Regions from separate parts of the Pantoea sp. X-Soil-YNGN-775 genome, predicted to be linked through region 4. Evidence: predicted binding sites of a transcription regulator. Region 4 holds the regulator's gene; each other region holds the start of a gene.
What was found. The regulator PurR, encoded in region 4, represses purine synthesis genes. The targets are predictions, from matches to a motif close to CANGCAAACGTTTGCNTG.
Positions count from the first base shown of each region.

Region 1 (2,205 bases), 640 kb from region 4:
ACGCGATACCGTTGGCGATCGAATAAGTCAGCGGCATCGCCAGCGCTGTAACGGTGACCGGTGCGGCGGTGGTGATATTTTTCCAGTCAATCTCTGCCAGACCCGAGGCCATCAGCACGGCGACAAACAGTAAGGCAGGCGCAGTCGCATAGACCGGCACGCTGGAGGCGAGCGGCGAGAAGAACAGCGCCAGCAGGAACAGCACTGCGACCACAATCGCCGTCAGACCGGTACGGCCGCCCGCGCTGACGCCAGCCGCAGATTCCACATAGCTGGTGGTGGTCGAGGTGCCCAGCAGCGAACCAAACAGCGCAGCCGCGCTGTCAGCGATCAGCGCCCGGCCCATCTTCGGAACGTTGCCCTGCTCATCCGCCAGGCCGGCACGTTTGGTCACGCCCAGCAGCGTACCGGTATTGTCGAACACATCAACAAACAGGAAGGCGAAAATCACGCTCACCAGACCAACGTTAAAGGCACCGGCAATGTCCAGCTGCATAAAGGTCGGCGCGATCGACGGCGGTGCAGAGAACACGCCAGCAAACGGCGACAGGCCGATACCCATCGAAATAAAGGTCACCAGTAAGATGCCAATCAGTACCGCGCCAGTTACACGACGCGCTTCCAGCACCACAATCACGATAAACCCAAGCATCGCCAGCAGCGGCCCCGGCTTGGTCAGATCGCCAATCCCCACCAGGGTGGCCGGGTTATCAACCACAATGCCCGCCCCTTCCAGCGCAATCAGCGCCAGAAACAGCCCGATACCGGCACCAATACCGGCGCGCAGCGGCAGCGGAATGCTGGCAATGATCCATTCGCGGATTTTAAAAATCGACAGCGCAAAGAAGATCACCGCTGACAGGAATACCGCGCCCAGCGCCACCTGCCAGGTGTAGCCCATGTGCAGCACCACGGTATAGGTAAAGAAGGCGTTCAGCCCCATGCCCGGTGCCAGTGCAATCGGATAGTTAGCGATCAGCCCCATCAGCACGCAGCCAATCGCCGCCGCCAGACAGGTGGCCACAAACACCGCGCCTTTATCCATGCCGGTGGCACCCAGAATGCTCGGGTTGACAAACAGAATGTAAGCCATCGCCAGGAAGGTGGTGATCCCGGCGATAATCTCGGTGCGAACCGTAGTGTTGTGTGCTTTGAGTTTGAATAATTTTTCTAACATCATCATCTCTCGATACAGGAGACGTCACGAATGTGCGTTCTCACTTGCCAAAGGGGTTTGCATGCTGATTATTCTGTTTCCGGTACAGCGAAACGGGCTGCTGCATACTCGCTAGCCTGAATTCGGTGAAAAACGTCTATTGACCCACAGCCCAAAGCAATTGCCATGCCACAAGCTGACGCAATCGATTACCTGGCGGGCCGCACGACGGCTAAGACAATTCCGAACCAAAACAAGGCGCGATTATGGTGCAATGCACTGATTGTGCGCAATCGTTTTCCTGCGGCGACATTGAGGGGCGGAAAAACTCTGCGCCAGCGCACGATTCCGCACTCTGCCAGGCGAAGCTGGTCACGTTTCAGCAGGCTCAGACAGCAACCGTTGTTAGCCTGTGTACACTCCAGAATTAACTCTTTCGTAACATTGGGGCCGCGCAATGAAGCCAGCGATTTTGGTGGTGGATGATGATCTGGCCGTCTGCGACGTGTTGCAGGACGCGCTAAGTGAACATGTGTTCAATGTCTTCAGCTGTCATCAGGGCAAAGAGGCCCTGACGATGCTCCATCAGCACCCGGAGATTGGGCTGGTGATGCTGGATATGATGCTGCCGGATACCAATGGCCTGCTGGTGTTGCAGCAGTTACAGCGCCAGCGGCCTGACGTGCTGGTGATTATGCTGACCGGAATGGGATCGGAAGCGGAAATGGTGGTCGGGCTGGAGATGGGCGCGGATGATTATATTGCCAAACCGTTTAATCCACGGGTGGTGGTAGCACGGGCACGGGCTGCCCTGCGCCGGGGAGGACGCCTGCTGTCGGCCGAACAGCATCAGGAGGGCTGGCGCTTTAACGGCTGGCAACTCGACGAGAGCCGCTGCCAGCTATTTAATCCGCAACGCGAACTGGTGCCGCTGACGCAGGGCGAATATAGCCTGTTGCGCGCGCTGGTGCGTCATGCCCGCAAGGTGCTGACCCGCGATCAGCTGCTGGAGCTGACCCACAGCGAAACGCTCGATGTATTCGATCGCA
Region 1 covers NZ_AP035945.1:2,437,197-2,439,401, forward strand. The annotation lists gene AC6I8I_RS11575 (NCS2 family permease) at 1-1,180, opposite strand, end outside; gene AC6I8I_RS11580 (response regulator) at 1,614-2,205, shown strand, end outside.
Region 1: the regulator PurR is predicted to act here: its motif matches at 1,443-1,460, upstream of AC6I8I_RS11575 (NCS2 family permease).

Region 2 (2,205 bases), 1.4 Mb from region 4:
CGCGATCTGCAGGTCGCCTCGCGGCAGATTGCGGCGCAGGAGACGCACCATCCGCACAATGTCTCACCCGAAGGGCTGCCGGATGAGATCCTGCCGCTGGTCGCCGCGTATAACTCGTTGCTGAACAAGCTGCGTGAGGCCTGGTCGTCGCAGCGGCAGTTCCTCGAAGATGCCGCCCATGAACTGCGTACGCCGGTCACCGCTGTCACGTTGCAGCTGGAGAACCTGCGGCAGCATATTCAGCCTGGCGAGGCCAGCCGGCAGTTCAGTCAGCTCGAAGCGGGCGTGACGCGCACCCGGCATCTGGTAACCCAGTTACTGAACGTGTCACGTCAGGAAGATCAAAGTGTGGTCGCCAGCATTGAGCAAATTGAACTGGAAGATCTGCTGAAAGAGAGCATTGAACAGTTAATGGTGGTGGCGGATAAACGCGGCATTGATATCGGCTTTAATGGTTCGACCCAGTATCGTCTGCAGGCCAGTCGGTCTGAACTGCGCAGCCTGTTTGATAACCTGATTGGTAACGCCATGTTGCACACCCCGGAAGGCAGCCTGGTGGATGTTCTGCTGCATCGGGTGGCGGGCCGGACGGTGGTCGATATCGTCGATAACGGACCGGGAATGCCGGAAGCCTTTATTGAACGCGCCTTTGACCGATTCACCCGTTCGCCTGACGTTAAGGCGCAGGGCAGCGGCCTCGGCTTATCGATTGTGCGCAGCGTCGCGCAGAAGCATCAGATTCAGGTCGCCCTCTCCAATTGCCTGACGCCACAGGGTGCCATTTGTGGTTTGCAGGTCCGCGTCACTTTTCCCTGATCCCGCCCATTTGATCACGAACCAGACAACGTAAACGGTTGCCTGGTTCCGTTCGCTTACTGCCATTATTGTGAAGCGCATCACATTTTCACTGAATTGTAATGCAACACTTTTTGACAAACGTGAGCAAAATCTATTTTCTATCGCTGTGTTGCAGGCACGCTACGCGAGCTGAAAACTGGCTGTTTTGTCCTGAATAACTCACTCCCCACCCAGGGATCGACTTCTCTCTGACTGCGCCTGCTGTGCAGCGGTCAAAAGCATGTGGTTAATGATAATGAAATTCAAAACGTTGATAGCAGGTGCCGTGCTGGCATGTTCCTGGACAGGTGTTGCGCAAGCCGCTGATAGCGATCCGCAATACCTGTCCGACTGGTGGCATCAGAGCGTAAACGTGGTGGGCAGCTACCACACCCGCTTTGGGCCACAGTTCAACAACGACGTTTATCTGGAATATGAAGCGTTTGCCAAAAAAGACTGGTTCGATTTTTATGGTTATCTCGATCTGACCAACTTCTTCGGCGTCGGTAACAGCAACGCCAACGGTATCTTTGACCACGGTTCTCCGATGTTTATGGAGATTGAACCACGCTTCTCAATCGACAAACTGACCGGTACCAGCCTGGCGTTTGGACCGTTCAAAGAGTGGTATTTCGCCAATAACTACATTTACGACATGGGCCGTAACAGCGATAACCGCCAGAACACCTGGTACATGGGTCTGGGCACCGATATCGATACCCACAGCGATGTGGGCCTGTCACTCAACGTTTATGCCAAATATCAGTGGGAAAACTACGGCGCTGCGAATGAAAACAGCTGGGATGGCTATCGCTTCAAGGTGAAATATTTCGTGCCGATCACCACGCTGTGGGGCGGTAACCTTGGCTATGTAGGCTTTACCAACTTTGACTGGGGCTCCGATCTTAACGAGAAAGGCGGATCGTCGCGCACCAGCAACTCTATCGCCTCCAGTCACATCCTGTCGCTGGGTTACGATCACTGGCACTTTTCGGCCGTGGCGCGTTATTTCCACAATGGCGGTCAGTGGGCGGATGGGCAGGAGCTGAATTTCGGCAACGGTCCGTTTGAAGTGAAATCGACCGGCTGGGGTTACTATCTGGTAGCGGGTTACAACTTCTGATAAGCACGTGGCTGGCTGCAAAGCTGGCCACAGTGACTGTGACCTGAAAACGGCGCCGCTGTTGACGGCGCCGATCGGCTAAACCACGCAATTATTCCTGCGGTTTCACCACGTTAATGCGCCATGGAATGCCGAATTTATCGATAAACATCGCAAATCCATTCGACCAGAACGTCTCCTGCCACGGGGTCGTCACTTTACCGCCCACTGACAGTTTCTCAAACCAGGTTTTACCCTGCTCCGCG
Region 2 covers NZ_AP035945.1:351,284-353,488, reverse strand. The annotation lists gene AC6I8I_RS01560 (sensor histidine kinase) at 1-816, shown strand, start outside; gene AC6I8I_RS01555 (nucleoside-specific channel-forming protein Tsx) at 1,094-1,960, shown strand; gene yjdN (VOC family metalloprotein YjdN) at 2,052-2,205, opposite strand, start outside.
Region 2: the regulator PurR is predicted to act here: its motif matches at 844-861, upstream of AC6I8I_RS01555 (nucleoside-specific channel-forming protein Tsx).

Region 3 (2,205 bases), 1.7 Mb from region 4:
CGGCGGTGACAAAGGCCGGCACCGATTCGGTCAAATCATCCCAGCGCACGCGCGACAGGCTGGCGGTCATCAGTACGCCGACATAAATCAGCGCACCGGCGGCGGCGTAGCCTGGCACCATTGCCGCCAGCGGTGACAGGAACATCACCAGCAAAAACAGCACGCCGGTCACCACCGCCATTAATCCGGTGCGGCCACCAATCGCTACGCCCGAGCTACTTTCAATGTAGGCGGTGACCGAGGAGGTGCCTGCCAGCGCGCCACTGACCGAGCTGATGCTGTCAACGTACAGCGCCTGCTGCATGCGTGGGAAGGTGCCGGTTTCATCGGTCAGCCCGGCTTTATCGGTGACGCCGATCAGCGTGCCCGACGAGTCGAACAGATTGACCAGCATAAAGGAGAAGATCACACCCGCCATGCCGATGTTGAAGGCGCCTTTGATATCGACCTGGCCGACCACTGAACTGATGGCGGGCGGGGCGGAAAACAGGCCAACGAACTTCACGTCGCCCAGCATCCAGCCAATCGCCGTGGTCACCACCATCGAAATCAATACGGCGGCATGGATATTACGTGACGCCAGAATAGCGATGATAAAGAAGCCGAGCGCGCCCAGCAGTACGCTGTGCGAGGTCAGGTTGCCCACCGCCACCAGCGTATCGGGATTTGGCACGATGATGCCGGCATTTTTCAGCCCCATCATGGCGATAAACAGGCCAATTCCGGCGGTAATGCCGACGCGCAGGCTAAGCGGGATATTGGCAATCATCCAGTAACGCACCCGCAGCAGCGTCAGGATCAGCAGACCGACAGCGCCCCAGAAGATCGCCCCCATACCGACCTGCCACGAATAGCCCATTGCGCCGACCACCACAAAGGCGAAAAAGGCATTCAGCCCCATTGCCGGGGCCAGTGCGACCGGCAGATTGGCAAACAGTCCCATCAGAATACTGCCGAAGGCGGCAATCAGGCAGGTGGTGACAAACACCGCCTGGGTATCCATACCGGCCACGCCGAGGATCTGCGGGTTCACAAAGACGATGTAGACCATGGTGAGAAAGGTGGTCATACCCGCGATCACTTCGGTGCGCACCGTGGTGCCATGTTCCTGCAGCTTGAAGATGCGCTGCAAAAGGCCTTGCTTGCTCATGCCATCCATCCAGAAGAAAAAATCATCGGCGCGTATCCTGGCGATTTTACCAGGCCAATACAATGATTTTTCGCAACCGATTGCCACTCTCGCAATCTGCGCTCAGTACGGTAGAGTGAGGGACTTCCACAAAATCAAAGGATAGAGTCTGATGTCAGTAGAATGCGTCTTTTTCGATTGTGATGGCACGCTGGTGGACAGCGAACTGCTCTGCACCCAGGCCTACGTCAATACTTTCGCCCGCTATGGCATCGACCTGTCGTTGCAGCAGATGTTTGAGCAGTATAAAGGCGTCAAACTGTACGACATCATTCGCGACGTCGGTGAGGCGCATCAGCAATCGTTGCCGATGGAAGAGGTGGAAACCGCCTATCGTGCCGAGGTGGCGCAGTTATTTGATCAGCACCTGCAGCCGATCGACGGTGCCAAAGCGCTGGTTGAGCAGATAAAAGTGCCGATGTGCGTAGTATCGAACGGAACGGTGAAGAAGATGCAGCACTCGCTGGGCTTAACCGGCATGCTGCCGCTGTTTGCGGATCACCTCTACAGCGGTTATGACATTCTGCACTGGAAGCCCGATCCGGAGCTGATGTACCACGCTGCCGAGCAGATGCAGGTTGCGATTGAGCGCTGCATTCTGGTGGATGATTCTGAAGCGGGCGCGCGGGCCGGCATTGCCGCCGGTATTCCGGTGTTCTACTACTGCGCCGATGCGCATAATCCGGAACTGGATCATCCGCTGGTCACGCGGTTCGACAACATGGCGGACCTGCCCGCGCTGTGGCGCGCCCGCGGCTGGGATCTGGTGTAACCCAGGCCAGCCGATGAAACAGACCGTCTGGTTTTTAACCCTGCCCGGGGTGATGGCGCTCGATCTGACGGGCCCGGCGGAGGCGCTTAAGCTGGTGGGCGATCGCTTTGTGCTGCGCTACATCGGACCGCAACCGCAGGTGATCTGCTCCACCGGGATGACCATCGGCGGGATTGAGCCGTTACCGGCAGCGTTGCCGGCCGACAGCCTGCTGGTGGTGCCTGGTGTTTATGACTCGCAGATC
Region 3 covers NZ_AP035945.1:76,796-79,000, forward strand. The annotation lists gene AC6I8I_RS00355 (NCS2 family permease) at 1-1,150, opposite strand, end outside; gene yieH (6-phosphogluconate phosphatase) at 1,302-1,961, shown strand; gene AC6I8I_RS00365 (GlxA family transcriptional regulator) at 1,975-2,205, shown strand, end outside.
Region 3: the regulator PurR is predicted to act here: its motif matches at 1,220-1,237, upstream of AC6I8I_RS00355 (NCS2 family permease).

Region 4 (2,205 bases):
ACATCGGCGCGCGGCGGGTAATGACCCCGAAAACCATTCGTTAAGCGGCTTCGCTACGCGAAAATCAAACAGAGAAAAGCCGGGCGATGCCCGGCTTTTTCATTAGTGCAGCACCGCTGTAAAGCTAAAGGCGACGATCATCAGCAGACAGCCGACGGTAGTCATCAGGGCCAGTTTCAAATCTGTACTCATTTAGCGCTCCTTAGTCACACATTTTGTAGGGATAAGCCATTTTCCCATAGGGGCTGGTAAAAATCTCGTTTTATCCGTTCAGCCTTGTTAGAATCCTGCCTTTGTTGCGCAACGCGCGCAATCCCGGTTCCGTTTGCTCTCCTTTTCAGGCGCTCATTACCCGCCAGACGCCTGTTTACCGGTCAGAAAAGCTGCATAATTGCGGGGAGAACCCTGAGCAGACGCAAACGTTTAACATTATGCTTATCATTGCGTTAGATAAGCCCTGGAGTCCGATTTTAATGGCAACAATTAAAGATGTGGCAAAACGCGCCGGCGTCTCAACGACCACCGTTTCGCACGTCATCAACAAAACGCGTTTTGTCGCTGAAGAGACGCGCAACGCGGTCTGGCAGGCGATTCAGGAACTGCACTATTCGCCGAGCGCGGTGGCGCGCAGCCTGAAGGTGAATCACACCAAAACGCTGGGCCTGCTGGCAACCTCCAGCGAAGCGCCCTACTTTGCTGAAATTATTGAAGCGGTGGAGAATCACTGCTTTGATAAAGGCTACACCCTGATTCTGGGCAATGCGCACAACGACCTGCAAAAGCAGCGTGCCTATCTCAGCATGATGGCGCAGAAGCGCGTCGATGGACTGCTGGTGATGTGCTCTGAGTATCCGGACGATCTGTTAAAGATGCTGGAAGAGAATCGCAATATCCCGATGGTGGTGATGGACTGGGGTGAATCACGCGCTGACTTCACCGACACGGTGCTGGATAATGCCTTTCAGGGCGGCTACCTGGCCGGACGTTATCTGATTGAGCGCGGTCACCGTGATATTGGCGCGATTCCCGGCCAGATGGAACGCAACACCGGCGGCGGACGTCACGCGGGTTTCCTCAAGGCGCTGGAAGAAGCAGGCATTCAGCCGCGTGCCGAATGGATCGTGCAGGGCGACTTCGAGCCGGAGTCGGGCTATCAGGCGATGCAGCAGATCCTGTCGCAGAAACAGCGTCCGACTGCGGTGTTCTGCGGGGGCGATATCATGGCGATGGGCGCGATTTGCGCCGCCGATGAGATGGGATTGCGGGTGCCGCAGGACATTTCGGTGATCGGTTATGACAATGTGCGCAACGCGCGCTACTTTGCGCCTGCGCTGACCACGGTGCATCAGCCAAAAGCGCAACTGGGTGAGAAAGCGCTGGAGATGTTGCTGGATCGCATCACCAGTAAACGTGAGATTTCTCAGACCATCGAAGTACACCCAACGCTGATTGAACGCCGTTCGGTGGCTGACGGTCCGTTCCGCGACTACCGCCGTTAATCTTCGCTTAACCACTCCTGATTAAGCGTTTGCGCATCACCCAGATAGCTGAGTAACCAGCCCGTTGCCGGTGATGCGCGATCTTCCGCCCAGCTTACGCAACAGGGACTGTCCGGAAACGCGACCGGCAACGTTAATTCTACCAGCGCTCCGCTGTCCAGTAATGGCCGCGCCAGATGCCCAGGCACCATCGCCACGCACAATCCCGCCAGCACGCAATCCAGTCCGGTCTGCCATTCCGGCACCACCAGCCGACGCTGATTGTCGAGCGTCCACGTCATCCGGCGCGGCAGCGCGCGCGAGGTATCTTCCAGCACCAGCGACGGCCAGCTGCGCAGGGTGTCGTCGTCAATCTGGCTCACCCCGGTCAGCGGATGGTGGTGCGCCACCACACAACGCCAGTTGAGCGTCCCCATGTCGCGAAAGGCAAAGCGTCCGCCGACCGGTATCGCCTGAGTGGCACCGATGGCCACTTCAACCCGATCATCGGCCAGCGCATCCCAGACGCCGTTAAACACTTCATAACTGATGTGCAACTCCATGTCGGGGAAATGGCGGTAAAAATCCTTGACTAACTGCCGGGTGCGCTGCGGCTTGACGATGCAGTCGACCGCAATACTCAGCTGTCCACGCCAGCCGTTAGCCAGCTGCTGACACTGGCGGCGGGTGGCGAGCATTTTTTTGATAACGCTGCGCCCTTCCCGGA
Region 4 covers NZ_AP035945.1:1,800,154-1,802,358, reverse strand. The annotation lists gene AC6I8I_RS08465 (C40 family peptidase) at 1-44, shown strand, start outside; gene cydH (cytochrome bd-I oxidase subunit CydH) at 103-192, opposite strand; gene purR (HTH-type transcriptional repressor PurR) at 474-1,499, shown strand; gene punR (DNA-binding transcriptional activator PunR) at 1,496-2,205, opposite strand, start outside.